DNA from 4 places in the Nocardioides maradonensis genome. Region 3 is predicted to be linked to each of the others. Evidence: predicted binding sites of a transcription regulator. Region 3 holds the regulator's gene; each other region holds the start of a gene.
What was found. The regulator LexA, encoded in region 3, represses DNA repair genes until DNA is damaged. The targets are predictions, from matches to a motif close to TCGAACANNTGTTCGA.
Positions count from the first base shown of each region.

Region 1: the regulator LexA is predicted to act here: its motif matches at 4,147-4,162, upstream of ACYVAQ_RS12850 (DUF222 domain-containing protein).
Region 2: the regulator LexA is predicted to act here: its motif matches at 1,909-1,924, upstream of ACYVAQ_RS08600 (HNH endonuclease signature motif containing protein).
Region 4: the regulator LexA is predicted to act here: its motif matches at 4,130-4,145, upstream of recA (recombinase RecA).

Region 1 is NZ_BAAHAZ010000009.1:159,566-167,028, reverse strand. Features, by position in the region: gene ACYVAQ_RS12880 (helix-turn-helix transcriptional regulator) at 1-642, opposite strand, end outside; gene ACYVAQ_RS12875 (fibronectin type III domain-containing protein) at 693-2,441, opposite strand; partial or broken gene ACYVAQ_RS12870 (hypothetical protein) at 2,424-2,696, shown strand; partial or broken gene ACYVAQ_RS12865 (DNA topoisomerase IB) at 2,935-3,060, shown strand; gene ACYVAQ_RS12860 (hypothetical protein) at 3,233-3,553, shown strand; gene ACYVAQ_RS12855 (DUF1905 domain-containing protein) at 3,561-3,851, shown strand; gene ACYVAQ_RS12850 (DUF222 domain-containing protein) at 4,212-4,766, shown strand; gene ACYVAQ_RS12845 (HNH endonuclease signature motif containing protein) at 4,896-5,111, shown strand; gene ACYVAQ_RS12840 (alpha/beta hydrolase) at 5,310-6,194, opposite strand; gene serC (phosphoserine transaminase) at 6,209-7,327, opposite strand; gene ACYVAQ_RS12830 (zinc ribbon domain-containing protein) at 7,429-7,463, shown strand, end outside.
Region 2 is NZ_BAAHAZ010000006.1:102,410-109,872, forward strand. Features, by position in the region: gene ACYVAQ_RS08590 (hypothetical protein) at 1-99, shown strand, start outside; gene ACYVAQ_RS08595 (hypothetical protein) at 190-366, opposite strand; gene ACYVAQ_RS08600 (HNH endonuclease signature motif containing protein) at 659-1,858, opposite strand; gene ACYVAQ_RS08605 (phosphatase PAP2 family protein) at 2,046-2,645, opposite strand; gene ACYVAQ_RS08610 (pyridoxal phosphate-dependent decarboxylase family protein) at 2,764-4,119, shown strand; gene ACYVAQ_RS08615 (prepilin-type N-terminal cleavage/methylation domain-containing protein) at 4,559-4,909, shown strand; gene ACYVAQ_RS08620 (type IV pilus twitching motility protein PilT) at 5,006-6,109, shown strand; gene ACYVAQ_RS08625 (GspE/PulE family protein) at 6,116-7,463, shown strand, end outside.
Region 3 is NZ_BAAHAZ010000010.1:192,544-200,006, reverse strand. Features, by position in the region: gene ACYVAQ_RS14065 (vitamin B12-dependent ribonucleotide reductase) at 1-2,758, opposite strand, end outside; gene nrdR (transcriptional regulator NrdR) at 2,918-3,385, opposite strand; gene ACYVAQ_RS14055 (hypothetical protein) at 3,697-4,026, shown strand; gene ACYVAQ_RS14050 (hypothetical protein) at 3,953-4,534, opposite strand; gene ACYVAQ_RS14045 (LysM peptidoglycan-binding domain-containing protein) at 5,454-5,789, opposite strand; gene lexA (transcriptional repressor LexA) at 6,024-6,746, shown strand; gene ACYVAQ_RS14035 (MXAN_6640 family putative metalloprotease) at 6,812-7,463, shown strand, end outside.
Region 4 is NZ_BAAHAZ010000011.1:95,932-103,394, forward strand. Features, by position in the region: gene ACYVAQ_RS14515 (DUF3037 domain-containing protein) at 1-40, opposite strand, end outside; gene ACYVAQ_RS14520 (HipA family kinase) at 37-822, opposite strand; gene ACYVAQ_RS14525 (PPK2 family polyphosphate kinase) at 819-1,670, opposite strand; gene ACYVAQ_RS14530 (phosphoribosyltransferase) at 1,681-2,169, opposite strand; gene ACYVAQ_RS14535 (regulatory protein RecX) at 2,159-2,680, opposite strand; gene recA (recombinase RecA) at 2,928-3,971, opposite strand; gene ACYVAQ_RS14545 (DUF4242 domain-containing protein) at 4,208-4,480, opposite strand; gene ACYVAQ_RS14550 (ATP-binding protein) at 4,567-7,146, opposite strand; gene ACYVAQ_RS14555 (DUF3046 domain-containing protein) at 7,180-7,374, opposite strand; gene ACYVAQ_RS14560 (DinB family protein) at 7,433-7,463, opposite strand, start outside.

The DNA of each region.
Region 1 (7,463 bases), on a different contig from region 3:
CTCGCGGGCGACCTCGTCGAGTGCCCGCAACCGCGCTCCGATCGCGAGCCGCAGGGACGGGGAGGCCTCGCCCGTGGCAGCCAGTTCGCGCAGCAGCAGCGGGTTGCCACCGGTCCGCTCGGTGAGCCGGGCGATCGTGGCGGCGCCCAGGTCGGGATGCACGTCGAGGGCCACCGCGGCCGCGTCGTCCGGGGTCAGGCCGCCCAGCTCGACGACCTCGAAGCCGGCTCCCGCGAGCCGCTCGAGCACGCCATCCGTGCCGGGGTCCCCGGACCGCACACCGGCGAGCATCGCCACGCGACCGGCCAGGAGCTCGACCACCTCGACGGTCGCGGCGGCGGCCCACTGCAGGTCGTCGAGCAGCAGGACGCCGTCACCGACGGTCGCCTCGACGTCGAGCGCCACCGCGGTCGGGTCGCCGCCGACGAGCGGGCTCCCGAGCGCCCGCTCGAGGGGCAGGTACTCCATCCAGGACAGCGTCGAGAGCGCGCCGCCCTCGCGGACCGGGCGGCCGGTCCTCTCGGCCGCGGCCCGCAGCAACGTCGTCTTGCCGATGCCCGCCTCACCGACGACTGCGACGGGGTGGTCCCGGGACAGCGCCTCGTGGAGGCGGTGCAGCTCGGTGGTCCGTCCCACCAGCACGGCGCGATCATGTCACGCGCCGTGCCGTGGCGTGGGTGGTTCGGTGGAGATCAGTCCTGACCGGCCACGAGGCCGTCCACGACCACCGGGCGGCCCGAGCTGAGCACCCGGACCGAGACGGCCGCCGAGCGGGATGCGAAGCGGGGCAGGAGCTTGACGACGCGGTTGTGCGTGCCGCTCGAGGCCAGGCTGACGCGGCCGACCAGCCGCCCTGCGACGTACACGCCGAGGGTGCCGCAGGAGGGGCAGGTGGTGGCGACGACGCCGACCCGGTCGACGGCGACGGCGCCGTGGGAGAGCGTGGCTCCGCGGGTGGTCGTGCTGGTCGCCGTACCGAGGAAGTAGCCGCCACCGGTGATCCTGCGCCACCCGCGGGACGCGCTGAGGGAGCGGTCGTCGAACGGGACCGCGGTGCAGCGCGTCGGGGACGTGGCGGTGTTGGACGCGGCGTCGGTGGCCACGACCCGGAAGCAGGTCGTGCGGCCGGGAGTGAGCCCGGTGACGGTCGCCGACGTGGTGCCCGGTCCTGCGGCCGCCCCGAGGTTCGCCCAGGCGCCACCCGTGCTCGCCTGCAGCTGGTACGACGCCACGCCGGTCCCGGCGTCGCTGCCCTGCCAGCGCACGACCGTCGAGGTGGCGACCGTCGCGGGGTTGGTCGGAGCGGTCACCGTGACCGAGGGCGGGGTGGTGTCGGCGGGCGGGTCGATGGGTGCGGGGCTCCAGAACGCGTCGTCGGCGCCGGCGACGAGCAGCGTCGCCGCGCAGGTCTGGGTGTCGAGGACGTACACGCCCTGGCCGGCCTTGCTGATCCCGCCGCCGCTGTCGGTGTCCTCGAAGGTCGCGTGCGAGCCGTCGGGGGACAGGCTCGGGTCGTACAGGCCGTCGGAGGTGTCGACCGGGCTCGCGTGCTCGCAGCGGTACGCCGGCGTGCCGGTCACGCTGCTCGCCGTCCACACGCGGACCACGTTGGAGGACGCGGACTCGGAGAGCCCGATCGTCGTGACGATCCCGTTGCGGTACGCGGGCTGCAGGTAGGCCGTGTCGATGTAGCTGGACGGACCGAACCAGGCCGTGCCGGACAGGTTCGGCAGCGAGGCGCGGTAGGCCTCGACCGAGCCGAAGTCGCCGCGGTCGACGAGCAGCGTCGAGCTGCCCGCCCACTGGCCGACGTCGAGCGACTCGTTCATGGTCGCGGTCCCGCTGCCGTCGTCGACGGGCACGGGGTTGCTGCCGTCGATGTTCACCACGGTCGTGCGGTAGGCGGTGTCGACGTAGCAGCCGCCGAACCCGTACACCTCGATCAGCGCGGTGATCGTGTAGGCGATGTGCCTGCCGTCGGGGGAGACGTGGGCGTTGGCGATGCCCTGGGGCGCGTTGGCGGGCATGCCGCAGAGGCTGCCGCCGTTGTAGGCGTACTGCGGCGGGTTGATCTTGCGGACCACGTGGCCGTAGGCGTTGAGCACCCACAGGAAGCCGCGCAGGTAGTGCTGGCCGTCGCTCGCGTTGACCTTGTCCTGGTTGCGCGCGACCACGACGACCGAGCCGTCGTCGGACTCGCTGGGGTAGAGGTAGCCGGTGCTGCCTGTGCCGTCGGCGGCCGGCGTCGAGCCGTCGGTGGTGAGCCGGCGGGTGCTCGTGCCGTTGGTGGCGTAGACGTCGTCGCCGAGGTGGTAGAGCACGGTGCCGTCGAGGGCGGTGGTCGCGGAGGCGGAGGCCGCCGTGACCGTCGTACCGGCGAGGGCGAGGAGGGGAGCGAGCACGGGGCTGAGCAGGAGCGGGAGGTGGTGGCGCACACGCATGAGGGACTCCGGGAGGGTCGGGAGGGAGGGTGCTTCGAGGCTCGCAGCGGGCGCGGCGGCGTACATCCCGAAGTTGCGCCACGTTCGGTTGGGTACTGGCGTCGCGTGCCGGGTCGTCTTCGTCGTACGTCGCCGCAGCAGCCGGGGTGGACCCGCCGTCGCTGCGGCGCTGGGTTCGTGTTCCTCGACGAGGAGGGCTCGCGGCTCTCGGGCGAGGACGCCGAGCGGTGCCGGTCGCTCGTGATCCCGCCCGCCTGGCGCGAGGTCTGGATCTGCCCGCACCCCAACGGCCACCTGCAGGCCGTCGGCGTCGACGACGCGGGTCGGCGCCAGTACCTCTACCACCCGCGCTGGGTCGAGCAGCGGTCCGCGGAGAAGCACGAACGCGTCGTGCGCTTCGGCCGGCGGCTGCCTCGGCTGCGGGAGCGGGTGCGCGAGGACCTCGGGTCGGGGACTTTGGATTCGGCTGCCGCGTGCGCGGTGGCCGTGCGGGATGCTCGACCTGGGCTGCTTCCGGATCGGGAGCGACGTCTACGCCGCCGAGAATGGCTCCTTCGGCCTCACGACGCTCGAGCGTCGGCACGTACGACGGCGCGGCGGGGTGCTCGAGTTCGACCTCACCGGGAAGTCCGGGGTGGAGCACCACGTGGAGATCGACGACCCCGCGGTGGTGGAGGAGGTCGAGAGGATGCGCCGGCGCCGGGCGGCCGACCCCGGCGCTGCTTGCCTGGCGCGACGGCCGGACCTGGCAGTCACTCACACCGGTCGACGTCAACGACTACCTGCGGTCGGTGGTCGGTGCCGAGGCCAGCGCCAAGGACTTCCGCACGTGGCACGGCACCGTCCTCGCCGCGGCTGCGCTCGCCGAGGCGCCGGACGCGTCGTCGGGCAAGGTGGCCGCGCGGCGCGCGATCGCGGCCGCCATGCGGGAGGTGGCCGACTACCTCGGCAACACACCGGCACTGGCCCGATCGGCGTACGTCGATCCCCGGGTGGTCGACGCCTACGAGGAGGGCCGCACGATCCGGGCAGCCGTGCGTCGTCGCTTCGCCGGCCCCGACGAGCGGCAGGAGGCACTCGAACGCGCCACGTTGCGGCTGCTCGCGGGATGATCGGTGCGTGACCTGGGAGTTCGAGGCCGAACTGTGGCGCTGGAAGGCGCAGGAGAGCTGGTTCTTCGTGAGCCTGCCCTTCGACGTCGCCGACGAGATCTCCGACGTCGCTGCGCCCGGCAAGGGCTTCGGCAGCGTGCGGGTGGAGGTCGCCATCGGGCCGGTCACCTGGCGCACGTCCGTCTTCCCCAGCGCCGAGGAGAAGACCTACGTGCTGCCCGTGAAGAAGGCGGTGCGGGTGGCGAACGGGGTGGGGGAGGGGGACTCGTGCCGGGTGAGCTTGTCGTTGGTCGAGTAGCCGCGAGCGCCAGCTGCCTGGTCGTTGGTTGAGTAGCAGCGAGCGCCAGCGAGCGGCGTGTCGAAACCAACCCTTGCTTCCTTCGGGGTCGGTCGGTGGCGGCCGCACCGTAGCCGACCGGTCCCCGCCGTCAAGGACGCCTTCGGCGCCGCTACGCGGTCGCTTCGCGATCCTTGACTGCGGGTCCTTACCGGTCGGCTGGTACGGCGCGGAGTCGGCACGGGCTTCGCCCGCGCCGCCGCTTCGCGGCCGCCACCAAACATGCCCTGACCTGCGAAGATACTCGTGAAAACGCTCGATAATCTGTTCGATTCTTGGTATCATCGAGGTAGTTGATCAAGCTCTATCTCGGGAGTCTCGATGACCGTGGAACAGGTGCTCTGCCACCCGATCCTTGCCTGCGCACGAGACCTCGAGAAGGCCCTGAGCTCGGTCGCGGAGATGCCCGTCGACTACCTGCGCACCCGCGACAAGGAAGAAGTCCTCCTGACCCTCGCCCGGGTCAAGGCCGAGACCGCCGAGCTCGAGCTGCGGCTCCTCGCCAACGCATCGGATGTCGCCGAGGAGCACGCCGCCCGCGACGCCGGGACCTGGTACGCCCACGCCGCACGGGTGACCGCCCAGGCCGCGCGCGCCGACCTCCACCTCGCCGGAGATCTCGTCGCCCATCCGTTGACCGCGGCCGCGATGCGCACCGGCCAGGTGAACCCGGCGCAGGCGCGGGTGATCATCCGCGCGATCGACAAGCTCTCGGACGAGGTCGACGACCTCACCCGCACCCGAGCCGAGAAGCACCTCCTCAAGCTCGCCCAGACCTACGACCCTCCGCGACCTGCGGGTCCTCGGAACCAAGATCCTCGAAGTCGTCGCCCCCGACATCGCCGAGGCCGAGCTCGGCAAAGCACTCGAACGTGAGGAACAAGCAGTCCGCGACAAGTGCAGCGTGAAGCTCCAACGTCGTGGCGACGGCACCACGAAGATCACCGCCCTGGTCCCCGACTCGATCGCGGTCGACGCCGGTATGCGCCCCATCAGCGCAAGGCCATGTGTCTGCGGGACAAACGCTGCCGCGCGGAGGGCTGCTCGATTCCAGCGGCCTGGACTGAGGCGCACCATCTGAAGCCGTGGTCCGAAGGCGGCAGAACAGACCTCGCCGACGGCGTGCTGCTCTGCTCGCACCACCATCATCGGGCGCACGACACCCGGTACACGATGACCAAGCTGGCCTCGGGCGACGTCCGGTTCCACCGCAGGACGTGAGGGTCGGGCGCCTACGGGCTATGGGTCGGGTGACCCATAGTCGGTAGCGGCGCGACCACCACCGACCGGCCCCGAGAGCATGTCGCCGGGTCTCGTGATGGTTGCTGCGCAACCTCCTCGACCACCGTGGCGTTGGTTTCGATATGCCGCTCGCTGGCGCTCGCGGCTACTCAACCAACGACCGGCCCGAGAGGGGGCTCAGGCGAGGGAGGCGCCCAGCAGGGCGATGTGGGCGGGCAGGACCCGCCGCCAGTACTTGGAGTTGTGGGCACCCAGCGCGAACCCGCCGGCCGGCGCGGTCGTGAAGCCCTCGCGGTAGGCCTTGACGTTGGAGTAGAAGGGGTCGCTGTCGCCGCAGTCGATGCGGACCGGGATGCCGTCCAGCTGGGGCTGGCGGCCGAAGGGCGTGTTGGCGTCGAAGTCGGCCTCGTCGTCGAAGGAGCCGGGCGTGGTGACGTCGTACGACGGCCAGATCGCCGGGCTGAGCGCGCAGGCCGCAGCCACGCGGGCGGCGCCGAGCTGCATCGCGAAGTGGAGGGCGCCGAAGCCGCCCATCGACCAGCCGATGAACCCGATCCGCGAGGTGTCGAGCCCGCGCTTCGCCAGCAGCGGCAGGAGCTCGGAGACGACCATCGTGCCCGCCCGGTCGCCCGAGGCGCGGTCGTGCCAGTACGTCTCGCTGCCGTCGACGGTGGCGATGGCGAAGGGAGGTACGCCGGCGGCGACGCCCGCCGCGAGGAACCACGGAAGCGCCTCGTGGTCGCGCGACATGCCGTTGGTGTGGCTCTCGCCGCGGCCGTGCAGCGCCACGACCACGGGCAGCCGCCGGTCGGCCATGTGCGGCGGGTGGGCGATCGACCAGCCCACGTCGACGCCGCGGGCGGCCGAGGCGAACGAACCGCTCACCACCGGCCCGATCTCCACGTCGGGCACTGCGCCGGTCGCACCGTTGATCCCGAGGTGCTGGTAGACCCACGAGCGGCCGGGGAGCACCTCGGTCTGGATGCCGACCGCGGTGGCCGCCGTACCTGCCCCCAAAAAGGCGCCTCCCGCCGTCAACAGGGAACGGCGGGAGAGCGGCATGCCCGAAGGCTAGGTCAGAGAGCGCCCACGACGTAGTCGATCGACTTCGTGAGCTGCTCGACGTCGGACGGGTCGATCGCCGGGTACATGGCGATGCGCAGCTGGTTGCGACCGAGCTTGCGGTACGGCTCGGTGTCGACGATGCCGTTCGCGCGCAGCACCTTCGCGACCTGCGCCGCGTCGATGGAGTCGTCGAAGTCGATGGTGCCGATGACGAGGGAGCGGTGGCTCGGGTCAGTGACGTACGGCGTGGTGTACGACGTCCGCTCGGCCCAGCCGTACAGCGCGTTGGACGACTCCGTGGTCCGCTTGACCATGCCGGCCAGGTTGCCGTTGGCGTTCATCCAGTCCAGCTGCTCGGCCATCAGGAACAGCGTGCCGACCGACGGCGTGTTGTAGGTCTGGTTGAGCCGGCTGTTGTCGATCGCGGTCTTCAGGTCGAAGAACGGCGGGACGTACCGGTCGGAGGCGGCGATCCGCTCGGCGCGCTCGATCGCCGCCGGGCTGAACAGGCCGAACCAGATGCCGCCGTCGGAGGCGAAGCACTTCTGCGGCGCGAAGTAGTAGACGTCGGCCTCGGTGAGGTCGACCGGCAGGCCGCCGGCGCCCGACGTCGCGTCGATGAGGACCAGCGCGCCCTCGTTCGCACCGGCGGGCCGGACCACCGGCGCCATCACGGCGGTCGAGGTCTCGTTGTGCGCCCAGCCGTAGACGTCGACGCCGGCCTCGGCGACCGCGTCGGGCCGCGAGCCCGGGTCCGAGGAGATGACCGAGGGGGCGTCCAGCCACGGAGCGGCCTTGACGGAGCTCGCGAACTTCGACGAGAACTCACCGAAGGTGAGGTGCTGCGACTTCTTCTCGATCAGGCCGAACGCGGCGATGTCCCAGAACGCCGTGGCGCCACCGTTGCCGATGACGACCTCGTAGCCCTCGGGCAGGTCGAAGAGCGCGGCGAGGCCCTCGCGCACCCGGCCCACGGTGTTCTTCACCGGTGCCTGGCGGTGCGAGGTGCCCATCAGCCGGTCGCCGGTCGCGGCGAGCGCGTCGAGGTGGCTGGTCTGGATCTTGGACGGACCCGCACCGAACCGGCCGTCGACGGGCTTGAGCTCTGCAGGGATCTGGATCTCGGTCACGGGCCCAGTCTGACAGCCCGAAAATCGTTCCGGCGACCAGGTCTGAACGCCGGACGGGACGGGCATATCCTCGCCGACACCCCCTCTCTCCAGGAGAAGCCATGAGCAACCCGGGCCTCAGCAACCAGACCAGCGT
Region 2 (7,463 bases), on a different contig from region 3:
CTCCGGAAGGGCACGCTGCTCGTCCAGGCGCGCTCCTACGACAAGGTCGGCAACCTCTCGGCGCAGACCAGGATCAGCCAGGTTCTCACCAAGGCGTAGCGGCCACCGGCCCGCAGGGGCCAGACTGAATCGTCCCGGTGGCGGCGGGCTGGGGGCAGCCGCTACCGGGCGCTCGGGTGCGTTCCGTGCTCAGCGGACCAGCACCCGCAGCGGGCTCTCCCCGAGCCGCGTCACGATCCGCACCAGGAGCGGCCGCACCACGGCGTACGCCGCCAGGGCGAAGCCCGCACCGATGCGCGGTACCCGAGCGCGGGTTCGAGAAACGGATGTCGAGCGGTGGTCGAGGAGGCCGGCCACGGCCGTCACGAGACCACGCCTGTTGCTTCCCACGGGGCTGGTCTGGGGCGGCCGCACCGTAGCCGACCGGTCCCCGCTGTCAAGGCTGCTCGCTGCGCTCGCCCCGCTGCGCGGCGGCCTTCGGCCGGCCTTGACCGCGGGTCCTTACCGGTCGGCTGGTCGGCGCGGAGTCGGCACGGGCTTCGCCCGCGCCGCCGCTCCGCGGCCGCCACGGAAAGAGCGGTGCGTCTCGGGGCGCTCGACCCCATGGGTCACCTGACCCATAGAGGCCAGGCACGTGTAACTCGCGATCGTCGCTGGTCTACGTCCGGCGGTGGAATCGGAAATCGCCCGTCGCGAGCTTGGTCATGGTGTACCGGGTGTCGTGGGCTCGGTGGTGATGGTGGGAGCAGAGGAGGACTCCGTCGGCGAAGTCGGTCCTGCCTCCGTGGGACCAGGGCTTCAGGTGGTGTGCTTCCGTCCACGCGGCCGGGATGGTGCAGCCCTCGGCGCGACACCGCTTGTCCCGTAGCCGCATGGCTTTGCGTTGCGGTGGTGTGTAGAAGCGTTGGGCCCGGCCGAGGTCCAGGACCTCGCTCCTGCCGCCGAGCACGGCCGGGATGATCTTCGCGGTGCACGCCAGCCGGCGGGCCTCGGACGCGCTGATCACGGTGGAGCCGAGCATCGCCGATCCGAGGTCGCTCTTCAGGGCATCGAGCGTGGTAGTGACGATGACGGTGGTGGCGTCGCCACCGTGGTCGGGCAGCCGGTTCGGGTCGAGGTTCTCCAGGAGCCGGCAGAACGCCTCACCACGGCTCCTGCTCTTCACGACCCTCGGTGAGTCCTCGGCATCGAGATAGGCCGTCAGACGTTCCGCGATGGAGTCGGGGAGGAGGGCGGTGATCTTGGTGGTCCCGTCACCTCGACGCGAAAGCTTCACGGAGCACTTGTCGCGGGCCGCTTGCTCCTCACGCTCCAGGGCTTTGCCGAGCTCAGCCTCGGCCTGGTCGGGGGCGACGACCTCGAGGATCTTCGTGCCGAGGACCTCCAGGTCCTTCGCGTCGTAGGTGCCCGCGAGCTGGATGAGGTGCTTCTCAGCCCGTGCCTTGGTGAGCTCGTCGACGTCGTCGGAGAGCTTGTCGATCGACCGGATGATGACCCGGGCCTGGGCGGGGTTGACCTCACCGGCGCGCATCGCGACCGCGGTGAGCGGGTGGGCTTGGAGCGCTTCGGCGAACCGCAGCTCGGCGCGGGCCACGGTGGCGGTCACGTGGGTGGCGTGGGCGTACCAGGTGCCGGCATCACGGGCGGCATGTTCCTCGGCCACGTCCGAGGCGGCCGCGAGGATCCGCAGCTCGAGCTCGGCGGCCTCTGCCTTGACCCGTGCCAGGGTCAGGAGCGCGGCCTCCTTGTCCCGGGTCCGCAGGTACTCGGCGGGCATCTCCGCGACCGATTGCAGGGCCTTCTCGAGGTCGCGGGCGCAGCCGAGGATCGGGTGGCAGAGCACCTGGTCCACGGTCATCGCAAGCTCCCGAGATGAGGCTGGTCAACTACCTCCGATGATACCGCTGATCGAACAGATGAGCGAGGTTATTCACAAGCATTTTCGCAGGTCAGGGCACCGACCAGCCCCGAAGGAAGCAATGGCGGTGGTCGCGTGGCGGTTGCCGCGCAACCTCCTCGTCGACCGCAGCGACCCGCGAGAACGCTCAGCGGACCAGCACCCGCAGCGGGCTCTCCCCGAGCCGCGTCACGATCCGCACCAGGAGCTGCCGCACCACGGCGTACACGACCAGGGCGAAGCCCGCACCGATGGCCAGTCCGGCGACGACGTCGAGCGGCCAGTGGGCGCCGACGTACACGCGGGTGGCGGCCATCAGGACCGCGAGGGCGGCGGTGACGAGGCCGAGCCGGCGGTTCGCGAGCAGCACGCCGACGGCGGCGGCGCCTGCCATCACCGAGTGGTCGCTGGGGAAGGAGAAGTCGGTGGAGCGAGCCACGAGCGTGAGGGCGTGGGGGAAGACCGTGTACGGCCGCGCCTCCGCGACCCCGTTCGAGATCGGCTGGTTGAGCCCCACCGCGACGAGGACGCCGAACGGTGCCCACAGCGCGGCCGCCACGCGTCGCGCGTCGCCGGTCCGCCGCGCCAGCAGCCAGGACACCAGCAGCAGCACGGCGAAAACGGCGACGCCGTACTGCGCGAAGAGGCGGGCGGGCGTGTGCAACCAGGCGGTGTGGATCGCGAACCGGTTGACGTCGCCGAACCAGCCCTCCTGGGTGGGTCCCCACAGCACGGTCAGGTCGAACATGCCCCGACCGTACGAACCAGGCCGTGAAGGGACCATGAAATGGCGCGTCTCGGATCCGAGACGGTTTCCGGTGCTTGTGCTCCCGCCCACGTCACCCGCGGCGTCCTAGAGTCGCCACGTGCACGTGTACGACGATGCGGTGGCCGCGCTGGTCCGGGAGCTGCTGCGCATGTCGCAGGAGCGGTTGGAGATGGCTGCCCCGTTGGACACGACGCGGACGCCGGAGGACCTGCTGAGCGAGGTCGGTCAGACGATCACTCCCGCGGGCATGGGTGGCGAGGCCGCTCGGCTGTGGGAGGAGACGCTCGGCCCGGCCTGCCTGTCGGTGGACCACCCGCGCTACCTGTCCTTCATCCCCGGCGCACCCAGCAAGGCCGCGGCTGCGTTCGACATGCTCGTAGGCGCATCCTCGGTGTACGCCGGCTCCTGGCTCGAGGGCTCGGGCACCGTCTTCGCGGAGAACCAGGCGCTGCGCTGGGTCGCGGACCTGGCCGGGCTGCCGGCCGAGGCCGGGGGAGTCTTCGTGCAGGGCGGCACGATCGGCAACCTCTCCGCGCTCGTCGCCGCCCGCGCGGCCGCCCAGCACCGGCGCGGCTCCCGCCCGCCACGGTGGGCGGTGCTGCTGACCGACGAGACGCACTCGTCGGTGAAGCACGCACTGGAGTCGGTGATGGACGTCGACGTCGTGCTGCTGCCGGGGGACCGCCGCGGCCGGCTGACGGGGGACGTCGTACGCGCCTGGCTGGCGGGTGCGACGCAGGCGCAGCGGGACGCCGTCTTCGCGATCGTCGGCACCGCCGGCACCACGAACCTCGGCGTCGTCGACGACCTCGCCGGCCTCGCGGACGTCGCCGAGGAGCACGGCTGGTGGTTCCACGTCGACGGTGCGTACGGCGGCGCTGGGCTGGCCGCCCCCTCCGTCCGCTCGCTGTTCGCGGGGGTGGAGCGCGCCGACTCGTTCATCGTCGACCCGCACAAGTGGCTGTTCGCGCCGTACGACTGCTGTGCCCTGCTCTACCGCGACCCCGTCCTGGCCCGCGCCGCGCACACCCAGCGCGCCGGCTACCTGGACCCGGTGACGGTCGAGGGGGAGTGGAACCCGAGCGACTTCGCGATCCAGCTCACCCGCCGTGGCCGCGGCCTCCCGTTCTGGTTCTCGCTCGCCGTCAACGGCACCAATGCGTACGTCGCCGCCGTCGAGCGCACCCTCGAGGTCACCCGCGCCGGCCGCGACCTGATCGAGCAGGCGCCCTTCCTCCGGTTGCTGGTGGAGCCCGACCTGTCGGTGCTGATCTTCGAGCGCATCGGCTGGACCGAGGCCGACTACGACGCCTGGAGCAAGCGCCTCCTCGCCGACCAGTTCGCCTTCGTCACCCCCACGAAGCACCACGGCCAGGTCTGCACCCGTTTCGCCATCGTCAACCCCCAGACCACCCCCGCCGACCTCGCCGCGATCATCGCCACCATGGAGTGACCGACCGCCGGAGGTCGCTGGTTGAGTAGCCCGTCGCCCCGTTCGTTGGTTGAGTAGCCCGTCGCGACTGAGCTTGCGAAGTCGCGCCGGGCGTATCGAAACCAACAAGGCGAGGAACGAGCCGGAGGTCGCTGGTTGAGTAGCGCGAGCGAGGAACGAGCGAGCGCGTATCGAAACCCGCGACCTCACCGACACAGCGCCCCGGAAACAAGCCCGATGCGTGCACTTCCGTGCAAGATTTCGCCCGTCCCGAAGGCCCCGAAAGTGCGGTCACGCGGGTGCGGATGACGAAGCACTGAACGCCGCAAAAAACCTGGGAATTGCGCATTGTAAAGAAATCCCGGTTCTGCTACGGACCCCCGGATCCCGGTGCCAGTCTTCCTACGAAATCTCTCGGGAAGCCAACAGTTCGCACAACACTTCCCAGGGGGAAACTCACATGCTTCGTGCTCTGCAGAACCAGCGCCGCCGCTCCGCTGACGACGGCTTCACGCTCATCGAGCTCCTCATCGTCATCATCATCCTCGGTGTCCTCGCCGCGATCGTCGTCTTCTCCGTCCGCGGCGTGACCAACAACAGCAAGAAGGTCGCGTGCCAGGCGGAGGTCGAGACTGTCCAGACCGCCATCGAAGCTGACTTCGCCTCGAACGGCGCATACCCGGCGACGGTCCACGGTCTGGTGACGGACGGTTTCCTGCACTCCGACCCGTCGGGTGCCTCCCACATCGCTGCGGCCGACGCCATCAGCGCCACCGGCCAGCTGCCGGCCGCATCGATCGTCTGCCCCTGATCCGACTTTAGAGAGGGCCGTCGGCACACGGCGGCCCTCTTCTCGGCTTCGACACTGCACCACCACCGTCACCAACTCACCTCTCGAGGGGTCAGCATGCACGCGCACCTGCACCAGATCGGTGCCGACGTCGACCATCTACTCGACGCTCTCTGGCAGGCGAAGGGCACGGATCTGTTGCTGACCGCTGGCCTTCCGCCGATGATCCGCGTCGACGGCAACCTGCGCCCGGTACCCGACGCCAGGGTGCTGACCGGCGACGATACTGAGGGTCTCCTCGGTCAGGTGCTCACAGCGGAGCAGGCCGGGCACTGGGACAAGGCCCACGAGTACGACTTCTCCTTCTCCTGGCGGGAGCACGCGCGGATCCGCGGTAACGCCTTCACCCAGCGAGGGCTGACCGCCGTAGCCCTGCGGATGATCCCGCGTGTGATCCCGACCCCCGACCAGCTCGGCCTACCTGCGGCGCTCCGCGACCTGGCGTTGCGCCACCAGGGCCTGATCCTGATGACGGGACCTACCGGTTCCGGCAAGTCGACGACACTCGCCTCGCTCATCGACCACATCAACACCCACCGCGGCGCGCACATCATCACGATCGAAGACCCGATCGAGTACGTGCACGACCACAAGACGTCCGCGGTCAACCAGCGTGAGGTCGGCACCGACACCGGCTCCTTCAACAAGGCGCTGCGCTCCGTCCTTCGCGAGGATCCCGACGTCCTGCTCGTCGGTGAGATGCGTGATCTTGAGTCCATCCAGTTCGCCCTCACCGTGGCCGAGACCGGCCACCTGGTCTTCGCCACCCTGCACACCAACGACACCGCGCAGTCGATCGGCCGCATGATCGACGTCTTCCCAGCTGAGCAGCAGGCCCAGATCCGGGTTCAGCTCGCCGCCGCACTGAGCTGCGTCGTCTACCAGCGGCTGATCCCGCGGATCGGTGGGGGCATGGTCGCTGCCTACGAGGTGCTGACTGCAACGCCGGCCGTGCGCAACCTGATCAAGGAGGGCAAGACCCACCAATTGCGCAACTCGGTGGTCACCGGCGCGCAGGACGGCATGGTCACCCTCGAGCAGACCCTCTCCCAACTCGTCCAGCAGGAGATCGTCACCTACGAGGACGCAGCCGCCCGCAGCCTGTACCCGAAGGACATCGACGTCCGCCCGAGGTACTCCGCCCCTGTTCCCGCCAGGTAGCGCTCAATGAGGTTCAAGGGGAAGAAGAACGACGACCAGCCAGTCGTCCGGTCCTCCCGCGAGGAGGCGGACGACCGCCTTGGTCGGTTGCTCGTCACCGCCGGGCGAGTCCAGCCTTATCAGCTCGATGCGGCGCGCAATGGAGAAGGGATCGGCACCCTTGCCCAGAAGTTGATTGCCAGCAATGTCATCAGCGACGAGGATCTGACCGAGGCGGTCGCTGCTGCCTCAGGGCGGAGTGTCGTTGACTTCCGCACGACCGACCCCGACCCGGCCGCCGTGCAGCTGCTGCCGCGTGAGCGTGCGCTGGATCTGCGAGCACTCCCGATCGCGGTCTCCGACGACGAGGTCACGGTCGCCGTCGTCGACCCTTCGCCAGAGCACGTAGCGGTGATCGCTGCGGCGATCGGACGCACCGTACGCCCCGCCGTGGCAACGCACCGCTCGCTCGATCGGGCGCTCGACACCGAGTACAAGGCGACGGCCGAGGTTGGCACGCATCTGCTTGCGTTCGAGGCACGCGACAGCTTGCGGCGCGAGGCAAGCCAGCTGGACTCGGTGCAGGTCAACGAAGATGCGCCTGTTGTCCAGGTGGTGCAGAAGATCATCACCCAAGGGCTTCGCGACCGGGCATCTGACATCCACATCGAACCTTCCGGCGAGCGCGTCCGAGTGCGGTACCGCATCGACGGCGCCCTATCGGACGTGCTCGACCTGCCGGGATCGATCGGGCCGGCACTCGTCAGCCGCGTCAAGATCCTGGGCGGCATGAACATCGTGGAGCGCCGCCGGCCACAGGACGGTCAGATCTCGATGGAGGTCGAGGGCCGCGAGGTCGACATCCGCGTCGCGACGACGGCCGTCGTCGGCGGCGAGAAGGTGGTCATGCGGCTGCTCGACAAGAGCCGGCCGCTGTTTCAGTTGGCGCAGCTCGGGATGCCTGCCGACACGGCCGACCGCTACCGCAAGCTGATCCACCAGCCCTACGGGATGATCATCTGCGCCGGCCCGACCGGCGGTGGTAAGACCACGACCCTGTACGCGTCCCTCGGCGAGCTGGACACGGCCGACCGCAACATCATGACGATCGAGGACCCGGTCGAGTACACCTTCGACTCGATCAACCAGATCCAGATCAACGAGCAGGCCGGCATCACCTTCGCCGGCGGCCTCAAGTCCATCCTGCGCCAGGACCCGGACGTGATCCTGGTCGGCGAGATCCGCGACGTGGACACAGCCCGTATCGCCGTCCAGTCCGCCCTCACCGGCCACATGGTGCTGTCCTCGCTGCACGCCACCGAGTCGGTCTCCGCGCTCTACCGACTCCTCGACATGGGCATCGAGGCGTTCCTGG
Region 3 (7,463 bases):
TGTGGGCACCGGTGGTGTCGACCTCGACCTTGACGACGGGGGCACCGGCGAGCGGGTCCTCGTCGGCCTCGTCCTCGACCTCGATGGTCTCGGCGTCGACCGGCTTGACGACCGGGATCGACTCGACCAGCTCGGAGGCGTTGCCGGTCTCCTCGACGGGCTCGTAGGAGCCGGTCTCGAGGTGGCGCTGGCGCTCCTCGGCCGAGTAGATGCCGAGCATCGAGCGGTCCTCGAAGGACAGGTAGTCGAGGGCCAGGCGGCGGAAGACGTAGTCCATGATCGACTGCGCCATCCGGACGTCCGGGTCGTCGGTGAGGCCGGCGGGCTCGAAGCGCAGGTTGGTGAACTTCGAGACGTAGGTCTCCAGCGGGACGCCGTACTGCAGGCCGATCGAGACCGCGATCGAGAAGGCGTCCATGACACCGGCCAGGGTCGAGCCCTGCTTGCCGAGCTTGAGGAAGATCTCGCCGAGCTCGCCGTCGTCGTGGGCACCCGAGGTCATGTAGCCCTCGGCGCCGGCGACGGAGAACGAGGTGGTCCGGGCGACGCGCGACTTCGGCAGGCGCTTGCGGGTCGGGGCGTAGACGACCTTCTCCACGACCTTCTCCACGACCTTGGCCTCGGCGGCCTCGGCCGCAGCCGCGGCGTCCTTCTTCGCCTTGCCGCCACCGTCGGCGAGCGGCTGACCGACCTTGCAGTTGTCGCGGTAGATCGCCGTGGCCTTGAGGCCCAGCTTCCACGACTCCATGTAGATCTGCTCGATCTCCTCGACCGTGGCGGTCTCGGGCAGGTTGACCGTCTTCGAGATCGCGCCGGACAGGAACGGCTGGCAGGCCGCCATCATCTTGACGTGACCCATGGGCTTGAGGGCCCGGGCACCCATCGCGGTGTCGAAGACCTCGTAGTGCTCCGGCTTGAGGCCGGGGGCGTCGATGACGTGGCCGTGCTCGGCGATGTACGCGACGATCGCCTCGACCTTCTCCTCGTCGTAGCCCAGCTTCTTCAGCGCGCGCGGGATCGTCTGGTTGACGATCTGCATCGAGCCGCCGCCGACCAGCTTCTTGAACTTGACCAGCGAGAAGTCCGGCTCGATGCCGGTGGTGTCGCAGTCCATCATGAAGCCGATGGTGCCGGTGGGCGCGAGCACCGAGGCCTGCGCGTTGCGGAAGCCGTTGGTCTTGCCGAGCTCGATGACCTTGGCCCACTCCTCGGTGGCGAGCTTGTGGACCTGCGCGTCGGCGATGTGCAGCGTACGCACCTCGTCGTTGGCGGACTGGTGCTTGCGCATGACGCGGTTGTGCGCCTCGGCGTTGCGGGCGTAGCCGGCGTACGGACCGACGATGGCGGCGAGCTCCGCCGAGCGACGGTACGACGTCCCGGTCATCAGCGAGGTGATGGTGGCAGCCATCGAGCGACCGCCGTCGGAGTCGTAGCCGAGGCCCATCGCCATCAGCAGCGCGCCGAGGTTGGCGTAGCCGATGCCGAGCTGGCGGTAGTCACGCGTCGTGACGCCGATGGGCTCGGTCGGGAAGTCGGCGAAGCAGATCGAGATGTCCATCGCGGTGATGATCAGCTCGACGGCCTTCGCGAACAGCGGGGCGTCGAAGGTGTCGTCGTCCTTGAGGAACTTGAGCAGGTTCAGGCTCGCCAGGTTGCAGGAGGAGTTGTCGAGCGACATGTACTCCGAGCACGGGTTGGACGCGGTGATCCGGCCCGTCTCCGGGTTGGTGTGCCAGTCGTTGATGGTGTCGTCGTACTGCAGGCCCGGGTCGGCGCAGGCCCACGCGGCCTCGCTGATCTTGCGGAACAGGGCACGCGCGTCGACGGTCTCGATGACCGAGCCGTCCATCCGCGAGCGCAGGCCGAACTCCTTGCCCTCCTCGACCGCCTTCATGAACTCGTCGTTGACGCGGACCGAGTTGTTGGCGTTCTGGTACTGGACCGAGGTGATGTCCTTGCCGCCCAGGTCCATGTCGAAGCCGGCGTCGCGCAGCGCGCGGATCTTGTCCTCCTCGCGCCACTTCGTCTCGACGAACTCCTCGATGTCGGGGTGGTCGACGTCGAGCACGACCATCTTGGCCGCACGACGCGTGGCGCCGCCCGACTTGATGGTGCCGGCCGAGGCGTCGGCACCGCGCATGAAGGAGACCGGGCCGCTGGCGGTGCCGCCGGAGGAGAGCAGCTCCTTGGAGGAGCGGATGCGGGAGAGGTTCAGGCCGGCGCCGGAGCCGCCCTTGAAGATGAAGCCCTCCTCCTTGTACCAGTTGAGGATCGAGTCCATCGAGTCGTCGACCGAGAGGATGAAGCACGCGGAGACCTGCTGGGGGGCGGTCGTGCCGACGTTGAACCACACCGGGGAGTTGAAGGAGAAGTACTGGTTCGCGAGCAGCCAGGTGAGCTCGTGCTCGAAGACCTCGGCGTCGGCGTCGGTCGCGAAGTAGCCGTGCTCGCGGCCGGCCGCGACGTACTTGCCGACGACGCGGTCGATGAGCTGCTTCAGGCCGGACTCACGCTCGGGTGTGCCGACGGCGCCGCGGAAGTACTTCGTCGTGACGATCGTGGAGGCGTTCACGCTCCAGAAGTCGGGGAACTCCACGCCGCGCTGCTCGAAGACCGTCTCACCGGTCTTCCAGTTGGTCTGTACGACGTCGCGCCGCTCCCAGGTGATCTCGTCGTAGGGGTGCACGCCCGCGGTGCTGAACACTCGCTCGATCGTCAGGCCCGTGCCTGCTGCCTGGCTGTTCACGGTCTCGGTCATGTGCTTCCTGTTCCCCTTTGTGGTCGCGACGGCGCGGTGTTTTCGGCGTACTTCTCAGTGTTGCTGGTGGGACCGACAGCGGTCGGTCGCCGAGGTTGGGTGCCCGGGCAGGCAGCTTCCCCACTGGCTGCCCGGGCGGTCTGTGTTGTTTCTCTGGGTTCAGCCGGTGGTCGGCTGGAGCTCGCGCTCGGCGCGGAGCAGGGCGATCTCGGCCTCGAAGTCGTCGGCCGACTCGTAGCCGCGGTAGACGCTGGCGAAGCGCAGGTAGGCGACCTCGTCGAGCGCGCGGAGCGGAGCGAGGATGGCGAGGCCGACCTCGTGGGCGGCGATCTCCGGGCTGCCGGCCAGGCGGAGCTGGTGCTCGACCTCCTGGCCCAGGCGCGCCAGCGCGTCCTCGTCGACCGGCCGGCCCTTGCACGCCTTGCGGACGCCGGCGACGGCCTTGTCGCGGTTGAACGGCTCGTTGGTGCCGCTGCGCTTGAGGACCGTCAGCTGCATCTGCTCGACGGTCGTGAACCGCTTCTCACAGCTCTGGCAGACCCGGCGCCGGCGGATGCTCGACCCGTCGTCGGCGACCCGGGAGTCGAGGACCTTGGTGTCGCAGTGCTTGCAGTACGGGCAGTGCATGATGGTCCCCCTTCCGAAGCGCTGAGCCTGTGGATGAACCGGTGGACTACCGGTGTTCCGCTGTGGAGATCCGGCAGTGACCTGTGCAACTCCACGGGGTCCTTTGTGGACTAGATGTGGAGAACTACACCGGTGTAACTACTAGATGTAGTGGTAACCGTACGCCCGTGGCACCAGCGAGGCAAGACCCGGGTGGGGGTGATTCGGCAGGTGCCGTCGTACCGACGCGTTTGCGCAGGTCAGGGATCATTTCAGGGCTTTCGGGCAGCGCGCGTACGGCGTGTCACGCCCCATCAGTCACAATGTCGCCTGTGGCCGGAGGGAAGCGTGCGGGCGCTCGGGAAGCGCGTCGGTTCAGCCCTGCCCTCCTCGGCCTGGCCGTGGCCATCACCGCGTGCGTCGTGGCCTGGGGATACCTCGTGTACGCCGCGATCGACATCGGCGCCACCGCCCGCAAGGACGGCTCGTCCGGAGCCTGGGCGCTGCTCGTGCTGGCCTCGCTCGGCGCGGTCGCCTGCCTGTTCCTCGGCCTGATGCTCGTGGTGCGGGTGTCACGGGCACTGGGGATCACCCACGCCCCCGAGCAGCGCCAGAAGCGCGACCCGGAGGCGCCGAAGGGCGGCAAGCGCGCGGCGCGTTGACGCACTCGTAGGGGTTCACCAGCACGGGCCGGGCGGTCGTCACCTCGAGGCGTTGCGGCGCGCCGCCGACCGTGAGCGTGCCGGGGATCGAGCGCCACGGGCCGTTGCCGATCCGGTACCGCCCCGCGTAGACGGTGTCGAGGCGCGGCCTGACCACGCCCTTGCGCAGGTAGACGTGGGTCACCAGGAGGTTCGGGTACGCCGCGCCCGCGCTGGTCCCGCTCGCCCGGCCGCCGTCGCCCCACGTCCACCGGTAGCTCGGCGTGGCCTGGATGGTGATGCGGTGGCCGAGAAGGGTCACGGTCCTCGTCGTGGGGCCGGTGTTGGTCGTGTAGAAGTTCGTGCGCAGGTTGACCAGGGTGCGGCCCTTGACGGGCTGGATCTTCAGCACGCTGGCGGGCCAGGAGAGACGCCGGAACGCCTGGGCGACCTGGCCCGGGGTCGGGCCACGGGACGTCAGGTAGCGACAGTGGGTGTCGGTGGCCCCGGCTGAGTCGATGGTCGTCACCAGCACTCCGACGAGATCGTGCGACGGGCTGACGCACGCCGTCGGCACGCAGGAACGGCCACCGACCGGCAAGCAGATCGGGGCGGTTGCCACAACGGTCGCGGAGACCGCGCCGACGTGCCTGTTGCCGCCACAGCCGATCGAGGCGTAACTCAGCGTTGCGCCAGCTCCGCAGGCCCCGGCCGGCCCGTGAGCCACAGCAGAACCCGACCACACGATCGACGCTGCGACGGCCGCGACGATCGTAAGCAAAATGCGAGTCACGACGGCCGTCGCACGACACTCGCCACACGAAGCGCTCCACTTCGGCACACCAGCGTGACCTGAAGCGTCGTCCACCCGCCGGGATATCCACCCCTCTTCCGACCACTTCGATCGAGGACATCCGTGGGCTGGCTGAACACGCGGGCCTGCCAGATCCCGCCGCGCAGGTGGACAACCGATTTCACACGCGAGCGAGATCCGGCCACGTGATAGCCGCCGGCATAGACACCGCGCACTGTCGCAGCAACCGTCGCACAGTCCTTGCAGGAGCGGAGGTTGAGCGCTTCCCATGGAGCAGGCTTCCCCGTTCGCTCCATCGTGTCCATCGCGTGCACCCACCGCCGCAGGAACGCCTGCGGCGTCTCCACCGCGGGCGCTGTCGTGGTCGGGACGAGGGTCGGCGGGGCGCTGGAGAAGTGGGGCTGCGGGTCTCCCCCGCACCCGACCAGCAGCACCAGCAGGACAGCGAGGACGACGTGCTTCATGGACCCTCCCGAGGCGGATTGCCCTGAACGTACGCCGAACCCGACCCGCCCGACCAGCCTCACCACGCACCCTGTGGACAGCGCGAGGGGCCCGATCCGGATGCGGATCGGGCCCCTCGTCTTCCCCTACGTCCGCCGGGGTCGAGGCGACGGACGAGACTGCGTGCGCCTCAGGAGTTCGGGACGCGGATCTCCTGGCCGACGTAGACCATGCCGTCCTCGATCGGGTTGAGGTCCTCGAGGCGCTGCACCATGTCACCGGTCTGCGTGCCGGTCGCCGAGGCCGCCTCGCTCGCGATGTCCCAGAGCGTGTCGCCGGGCTGGACCGTCACCACGTGCACGTCGGGCGTGCCGGAGTGGCTGCCCGCGGCGGAGGCGGAGGCGACCACGAGGCCGACGGCGAGCACCGCCAGCAGGCTGAGCGCGAAGACGACGAGCCGGCCGCGGCGGGTGAGCCGCACCTGCGGGCGGGAGACGTACGCGGGGCTGAAGCTGATCGTGCTCATGGTGGCCTCCGGGGAAGTGGATGCTGGTCCGTGTCCGCTCACCCTGACCGAGGCCGCCGACACAACTTCTCGGCCTGGCTTCGATCAGACGTTCGATCGAACACATGGACGAGCATAGAACACGCATTCGACACAACCGCGGCATTTCGTCGCACGCGTGTTCGACGGCGTGTCGCGACACGCCGCATCGAACACCTGTTTGAGATCCACGGTGATCGGCGTTACGTTCGATCCATGACCAAGAAGGCTGTTCGCCCCGTGAGTGAGCTTCCCGACGGTCCGCCCGACGGCACGGGCCTCACCCCGCGCCAGCAGCGGATCCTGACCACGATCAAGAAGGCCATCGACAAGCGTGGCTACCCGCCGAGCATGCGCGAGATCGGCGAGGCCGTCGGCCTGACGAGCACCTCGAGCGTCGCCCACCAGCTCCGCCAGCTGGAGGCCAAGGGGTTCGTACGCCGCGACCCGCACCTCCCCCGCGCCATCGAGGTGTTCCTCCCCGAGACGCTGATGAAGCGCAAGCCGATCTCGAGCATGGCGGAGACGTCGTACGACGAGACCTCGATCAACGACGCCGCACCCGAGCCCAGCAACGTGCCGCTCGTCGGCCGCATCGCCGCCGGTGGCCCGATCCTCGCCGAGGAGCGGGTCGAGGACGTGTTCCCGCTGCCCCGCCAGCTCGTCGGCGACGGCCAGCTCTTCCTGCTGGAGGTCAGCGGTGAGTCGATGATCGACGCCGCCATCTGCAACGGCGACTACGTCGTCATCCGGCAGCAGGCCACCGCCGAGAACGGCGAGATCGTCGCCGCCATGATCGACGGCGAGGCCACGGTGAAGACCTTCCAGCGCAAGGACGGCAAGGTCTGGCTGCTGCCGCACAACCCGGCCTTCGACCCGATCGACGGCACCCACGCCACGATCCTGGGCAAGGTCACCGCGGTGCTCCGCAAGGTCTGACGAAGGCCCCAATCTTTACTCCGCGCCGGGTCCGGGCGGAGGTGTGCATCCCCTAGATTCAGCAGGTGATCCGCACCTCCGGCCGGGCGCGCGTCCTTTCCCTCGTCCTCGCCGCGACGCTCGCCGGCCTCGGTGCCACCGGCGTCGGCGAGTCGGCGCACGCCACGCCCATCGCCGCCGGCCACGCGCGGCCGAGGATGACCCACGCGCAGGCAACCGACGCCCTCTCCCGCGCCGACCTGCTGTTCCACGGCACCCGGGTCCCGTCGCGTCAGGCGCAGCAGCACGAGGACGCCACCATGCTGCTGCGCGACCTGCGGGCGGCGTACCCGACGCTCTCCCCCGCCGAGCGCCGGCAGGCCGACCGGATCCTCGCCCGGCCGGGCCCCTCCGACCACGACCCGGACTTCCCGGTCGTCTACACCGGCACCCAGCACGAGGAGTGCAGCGCCACCCTCCCGCTCTGCGTGCACTACGACCTGGCCTCCGGCGATCCGGGCGGCCACAACGACACCACCAACGGCGTCGACCCCGCGGACGCGGACACGAACACCACGCCCGACTACGTCGACTCGGTGCTCGCCACGATGGAGCACGTCTGGACGACGTACGCCGCGGCCGGCTACCGGATGCCGCTCGGCGACCTGTCGAGCCCCGACAACGGCGGCGACGCCAGGACCGACATCTACCTCGGCGAGCTCTCCCGGTACAGCCTCT
Region 4 (7,463 bases), on a different contig from region 3:
GGGGCACGCAGCGCAGCACGACGTACTGGTACGGGCTCATCCGGCCGCCCCCTCGGCGACCGGAGCCGGCAGCCAGGACCGTTCTCCGGCGACGCGGGCCGTCAGGAACGCGACGTAGCGGCTGCGGATCTCGTCCGACGTGTCGGCGCCGGGCACGGGTTCGAGCCACTCGTCGGGCACCTCGGCGACGACGGCCGTCAGCGCCTCGGGGGTCAGCCGGGCGGCGAGCTCCGGGTCCTGGGCGTTCGCCTGCGCGGCGTACGAGCGCAGGACGTGCTCGCCGGCGTCGTACGGCTGGGCGGCGAAGCGCGCCGGATCGCCGGGGCCTCCCGGCCAGGAGTAGTGGAAGTAGAGCGACGCACCGTGGTCGATGGCGTTCAGCTGACCGCGCCACAGCAGCATGTTGGGGTTGCGCCAGCTGCGGTCGACGTTGGCGACGTACGCGTCGAGCCAGAGGATCCGGCCGGCCAGCTCGGGATCGGGCTCGGTGGCGGCGTCGTACCCGAAGGAGCCGGGGAGGAAGTCGATGCCGAGGTTGCTGCCGACGCTCTTGGTGATGAGCTCCTGGACCTCCTCGTCGGCCTCGTAGCGAGCGAGCTCGGGGTCGAGGTCGAGCACCACCTGATCGGGCGTCGGGATGGCGAGCGCCCGGGCGAGGCCGGCGACGATGACCTCGGCGACCAGGACGCGCAGGCCCTGGCCGGCGCCGCGGAACTTGCACACGTAGGTGCCGAGGTCGTCCGCCTCGACGATCCCGGGCAGGCTCCCGCCCTCGCGGAGCGGGGTGACGTAGCGGATGACGCGCACCTCGGGAAGGCTCACGAGATCGTGTCCTCGGCCAGCCGCTCGAGCTCGTGCTCGAGGTCGAAGTCGGGCGCCGGCCAGTCCAGGTCGAGGCCGTCGAGGGCGTGGCGGAGCAGGTGCGCGATGGCGAGGTTGCGGTACCACTTCCGGTCGCTCGGTAGGACGTACCACGGGGCGTGCTCGGTGTGGGTGCGCTCGAGGGCGGTCTGGTACGCCGCGGCGTACTCGGTCCACAGCTGCCGCTCGTCCACGTCGCCGGGGTTGTACTTCCAGTACTTCGTCGGGTCCTCGAGCCGGGCCTGCAGCCGCGCCTTCTGCTCGGCAGGCGAGATGTGCAGCATGCACTTGAGGACAGTGATGCCCTCGTCGGTCAGGCGCTGCTCGAACTCGTTGATCGCGCCGTAGCGCCGCTCGATCTCGCTCGCGTCGGTGAGCTCGCGGACCTTGGCGATCAGGACGTCCTCGTAGTGCGAGCGGTCGAAGACGCCGAGGTAGCCCAGCTCCGGCACGGCGCGCTCGATCCTCCACAGGAAGTCGTGCGACCGCTCCTCCGGGGTGGGCGCCTTGAAGGAGGTGATCCGGACACCGACCGGGTCGACCAGGCCGACGGTGTGCTTGAGGACGCCGCCCTTGCCGGAAGTGTCCATGCCCTGCAGCACGAGCAGGACGCTGCGGGCTGTCGGGCGGCCGCGGTGCGCGAACATCTTCGTCTGCAGGTCGAGCAGCTCCGGGCCGAGGTCGAGCAGCGCCTGCTCCCCCGCCTCCTTGTCGCCGTCGAAGCCCGGCGTCGTGTCGGTCGGGTAGTCCGCCAGGGCGAACGGGCCGTCGGGCAGGCGGAGCTTCTCGGTGAGGTGCTCGAGCGACATGCTCCGAAGGTTAGCGGCGCACCAGCGGCGGCTGGGACGACCAGGGGAACTCGATCCAGCTCTCGGTCCGGCGCCAGACATACTCGGGGTGGATGACCGTCCAGGGCTTCTCGTAGATCACGGCCGTCCGCGCCTCGGCGACGTGGTCGGCGAAGAAGTCGCGGACGACCTCGAGCGTGCCGCCGGTGTCAGCCACGTCGTCGGCGATGAGGACCTTCATCCCGGTGAGGTCGATGGCGGCCGGGGTCGGCGGCAGCATCATCGGGACGTCCAGGCGCTGGTCGATGCCGGTGTAGAACTCGACGTTGACGGCGGAGAGGTTCTTGACGTCGAGCGCGTAGCCGAGCCCCATCGCGAGACCGAGCCCGCCGCGTGCGACCGCGAGCACGATGTCCGGCTCGTAGCCGTCGTCCACGACCTGCTGGGCGAGGTCGCGGACCGCGGTCCCGAAGAGCTCGTAGGTGAGGGTCTCGCGCTCGGGACCGGCGTCAGTCGTCACCGGGCCATTCTGCCCCGAGCTCCTCACGGACGATCGCGAACGCCATGCCCGAGCCGTAGCCCTTACGGGCGAGCATCCCGACCAGGCGTCGCGTGGCGACCTCCGGCGCGAGACCACCCATGGTGCGCAGCTTCTTGCGGACCAGGGCGCGGGCGGTGTCGGCCTCGTCCTCGCGGTCGACCTCGGCCAGCACCGTCCGCGTCGTCTCGTCGTCGATGCCCTTGCGCCGCAGCTCCTGGGCGAGCGCCGGGCGGGCCAGACCGCGGGTGCGCTGCCGCGAGTCGACCCAAGCCCGGGCGAACGCCTCGTCGTCGATCAGCCCGACCTCCTCGAACCGGTCGAGCAGGCGCACCGCGATCTCCTCGGGCACGTTGCACTTGGCCAGGCGCGCAGCCAGCTCGTGCCGGCTCCGCGCCTGCCCGGTCAGCTGGTCGAGCAGGATCTTCCGGGCCACCTCTTCGTGATCGGCCTCAGGAAGCTCCTCAGGCCCCCGGGTGTCGAACTCCGCCATCAGGTCCACCTCCTCAGGTCGTACCGCCGCTACGCAGGTCTTGCCGCCAGACCAAGGCGGGACCTACGAAGGCCAACTGCGTGCGCGGCAGCGCGGCGCCGCGCGAGCGAGGCCGTGCGCGCGGAGCTCGGTCCCGGAGGGAGCGAGGAACGAGCGACCGGAGGGGGCGAGCTCCGCAAGGACGGCGAGCGAGCATCAGCGGCGACACGCTCGCGCCATCAGATCCGCAGCGGCGACGCGCTCGCGCCTAGAACGAATCTACGCCGATCGGCTCGTCGGAGAGCTCGTCCTCGACGGTCGGCGTGACGCCGAGCTTCTCGAGGATCTTCTTCTCCAGCTCGTTGGCCAGGTCGGGGTTGTCCTTGAGGAAGTTGCGGGCGTTCTCCTTGCCCTGGCCGAGCTGGTCGCCCTCGTAGGTGTACCAAGCACCGGCCTTGCGGACCAGGCCGGCCTCGACGCCGACGTCGATCAGGCCGCCCTCGCGGGAAATGCCCTGGCCGTACATGATGTCGAACTCGGCCTGCTTGAACGGCGGGGCCACCTTGTTCTTGACGACCTTGACCCGGGTGCGGTTGCCGACCATGTCGGTGCCGTCCTTGAGGGTCTCGATGCGGCGCACGTCGAGGCGGACCGAGGAGTAGAACTTCAGCGCGCGACCACCGGTCGTGGTCTCGGGCGAGCCGAACATGACGCCGATCTTCTCGCGCAGCTGGTTGATGAAGATCGCGGTCGTCTTGGACTGGTTGAGCGCACCGGTCATCTTGCGCAGCGCCTGGCTCATCAGGCGGGCCTGCAGACCGACGTGGCTGTCGCCCATCTCGCCCTCGATCTCGGCGCGGGGCACGAGCGCGGCCACGGAGTCGATGACGATCAGGTCGAGCGCGCCGGAGCGGATCAGCATGTCCGCGATCTCGAGCGCCTGCTCACCGGAGTCGGGCTGGCTGACCAGGAGGGCGTCGGTGTCGACGCCCAGGTTCTTCGCGTACTCCGGGTCGAGCGCGTGCTCGGCGTCGATGAACGCCACGATGCCGCCCGCGCGCTGGGCGTTGGCCACCGCGTGCAGGGCGACCGTCGTCTTTCCGGAGGACTCCGGACCGTAGATCTCCACGACCCGGCCACGCGGCAGGCCACCGATGCCGAGGGCGACGTCGAGCGCGATGGCGCCGGTCGGAATGACGTCGAGAGGTGCGCGGGTGTCGTCACCCAGGCGCATGATCGAGCCCTTGCCGTAGGCCTTCTCGATGTTGAGCAGTGCGGTGTCCAGTGCCTTGAAGCGGTCGTCGCCAGCCATGGGAGATCTCCTTGATCCGTGGTGTGGGCCAGGTACATCGGCGACGCTAGAGCGAGGTCCCGACACAGCCTGATCAGCCGGGTCGTGGTTGTGGACGAGCTCGTCCGACGTCGTACCTGTGGACAGGAAGTGGTCCCTGTCGTTACGGATGAGACTAGACGAACATCTGTTCGACGCACGGCAAGGCGGACCGGCGTGTCGCGCCGGCCGTCCCCACCACGACCGGCGCGGGCCCGTCACTCGCCGGTCATCGGGTCGATGACCCGGCCGACCTCCCGGATGTTCGTGACCGGGAAGCCGCCGGCCGCGGCGTGCTCGCGCACCGCCTCGGGGCTCTCGGCGATGTACACGCAGGTGATGGCGTCGTCGGTGACGTAGCTCTGCACCCAGTGGGCGCGGCCCGCCATGGTGGACAGCACGTCGTTGGACTTCTGCGAGATGGCCTGGATCTCCTCGTCGCTGAGCTTGCCGGCTCCGGGCAGCTCGCGCTCGATCAGGTAGCGGGGCATGTCTTCCTCCTGGGATGGCGGGATGGGTGGTACGTCGTGCACCCACGCTCGCACCACACCGCCACCCCTCACATCGGGCAGATGCCCTATGTCTGGCCCGGGTCCGGGACCAGGCCGAGCCGGGTCGCGGCAGCCGCGGCCTCGGTCCGGTTGGCCACCCCGAGCTTCGCCAGGATGTGGGACACGTGGTGCCCGACGGTCTTCACGCTCAGGTGGGCGCGCTCGGCGATCTCGGGGTTGCTCAGCCCGCCGGCCACCAGCGCCAGCACGTCGAGCTCGCGGGCGGTCAGCCCGGCCGTGTTGCCGCGGGTCGTCGCGTTGGGGCCGCGGGGCACGGGCCGGCCCGCCGCACGCCGCGCCTCGACCAGTCGCTGCGCGGCCGGCCGGGCACCGACCCGCTGGAGCAGGTCGAGCGCCTCGAGCTGGTCCTCGTCGAGAGAGCTGCAGGCGAGCGCGTCGGCGGCGTCGTACCGGCACCCCAGCGCGCGCCAGGCACGTGCCGCGTCGGCGGGACGGCCGGCCAGGGAGAGCGCGTAGGGCTCCGCGAGCTCCCCCGTCACCTCGGTGGGTACGCCGGCGCGGACCGCCCACCAGGTCAGCTCCCCCGTCGCCCAGGGCTGGTCGAGCCCGCGGGCCAGGTCCAGCACGTCCACCACCAGCGGCACCTCGTCCTGCACCCGCCCGGCGAGCCAGGCAGCCTCGGCGCGCGCCGCCGCGACCGGCCAGAGCCGCTGCAGGTGGCCGGTCGGCCGCGCGAGCTCGAGCGCCTCGTCGAGCGGCGACCACGGGTCGGGGTCGCCGCGCCGCGCGCGCAGCCGGCCGAGCGCGGCGAGGGCGGTCAGCCTCGTCACGCCGGTGGTGCGCGGTGCCGCGAGCAGGCCCGACAGCAGCACGGTCGCCTCGTCCCAGCGGCCGATCTCGACGAGGCAGCGCCCGAGCCACGCCCGGGCGTAGCTGCCGCGGCCGTGGACCTGGTGGGCGTCGGCGTACTCGATGCACCGGTGCAGCGCGGGGATCGCGCCGTCGTACTCCCGGATCTCGCCGCCGCCGCAGCCGACCTGGCTCAGGCCGTGCGCCACGAGGCCGGCGGCGCCGAGCGACCGCGCCCCCTCGATACCGGCCTCGACGCGCTCGAAGCCGTCCGCGTCGCCGGCCATGAACAGGGCCACCCCGCTCTGGATCTGCGCGTAGGCGAGGGTGTGGGCGTCGCCCGCGTCGACGGCGAGGGACATCGCCCGGTCACCCCACTCCCGCGCCGCACGCAGCCGGCGGCTCAGCATGAGCAGCGAGCACCGCTGGGCGTAGGCGAGGGCGAGCTCGGGCGCCGACTCCTCCCCGTCCAGGAGCGTGATGGCGTCGTCGAGCCGCGCCGACGCCTCCCCCAGACGTCCGGCCATGCTGAGCGGGTTCCAGGCGCGGAGCTGGAGCCGCGCGGCGGTACGTCGGTCCGGGGCCAGCGCGCGTGCCTCGTCGTACGCGTCGACGGAGCGGGCGTGGTCACCGACCTCGTCGAGCAGACCGCCGACGCGCGCGAGGAGCGCGCAGCGCTCGGCGACGGGAAGCGAGCTGCCGACCCGGAGCGCCAGCTCCAGGTGGGCGATCGCCTCGCGCCGGGCGCCGGCTACCTCGGCGCGGTCGGCCGCCGCCGGGGCGTGCCGGACCATGGCGACCGTGTCCCCGGCCTCGACGGCGTGGTGGACCGCGAGCGCCTCGTCGACCGGCACCATCGCCTCGACCAGGCGCAACGCCTCGGCGTGCAGCCGGCGGCGGTCCGCGCTGTGCAGGGCGTCGGCGACAGCAAGCCGCGCCAGCTCGTGCCGGAAGGCCAGCCGCCCACCGTCCTCGACGAGCAGGCCGTCGTCGACCGCCAGGTCGAGGCCGTCCGGATCGGCGCCCAGCTGCTCGGCCACCGTGCGCTCGACGGAGCCCGGGAACACCGCGACCGTCTCGGCCGCGCTGATCGCCGGCCCGCTCAGCCGGTGCAACCGGACCAGCACCGCGTCGCGGACCGTGTCCGGCAGGGCCTCGGGCGCAGCCAGGCACTCGGTGACGAAGAACGCGTTCCCGCCGGTACGCCGGTGCAGGGACTCCGCCGCCACGCCGTGGCCCTCCGCGGCGACCAGCTCCGCGACCCCGCGGACGCTCAGTGGAGGGACGGCCACCCGCAGCGGCGCCGCGCCCGCCAGGTCGCCCAGGACCAGGGCGAGGGGCGACCCGCGCCGTACCTCGTCGCTGCGGTAGGTCACGGCGAGCACGGCACCGGTCGTCGCGACCCGACGGCCCAGGAAGAGCAGCAGGTCGACGGTGGCGTCGTCGGCCCAGTGCGCGTCCTCGACCACGGCGACCGGCCGCAGCCGCTCGAGGGTCGCGAGGGTGCGCTCGAGGACCTCGGACAGCGGCGCTCCCGCACGGATCCGCTCGACCAGGTCAGGATCGGCGGCCCGTCCCCAGTCCAGGACCGGCCCGAGCGGACGGGCGGTCCGGAGGCTGTCGCAGCCGCCCCACAGGACCGGGCGGTCGCCGAGGACCGCCACCTCTGCGGTCCACTCCCGGAGCAGCGAGGTCTTGCCGGAGCCGGCCTCGGCCGCGACCAGCACCAAGCGGCCCTCGTCGCCACCGAGGGCAGAGCGCAGCAACCCGAGCTGGGCCTCGCGCTCGACCAGCATGGGCTGATCGTAGGCCGCTGGCGCGCTGCGGGTTCAGCGTTCGGAGGCAGGAAGGTCGAGCATCTCCCAGACCGCGCGCCAGACCTCCTTGGTCGACCAGCCGTCGGCCAGGGCCTGCTCGGCGGTGCGGCCGTCGAGGGCGGCCATCACCACGGTGCTCGCCCAGGTGCGGGAGTACGACGGACCCAGGTGGTGGTCCATCCGCTCCCAGAACTCCGTGTGCCGCACGAGTCCATCGTTGCAGGTGGGGTGGTTTCGATACGCCGCCGCTCGTCCCTCGCGGCGGCTACTCAACCACCGGCAAGCCCCTCAGGTCC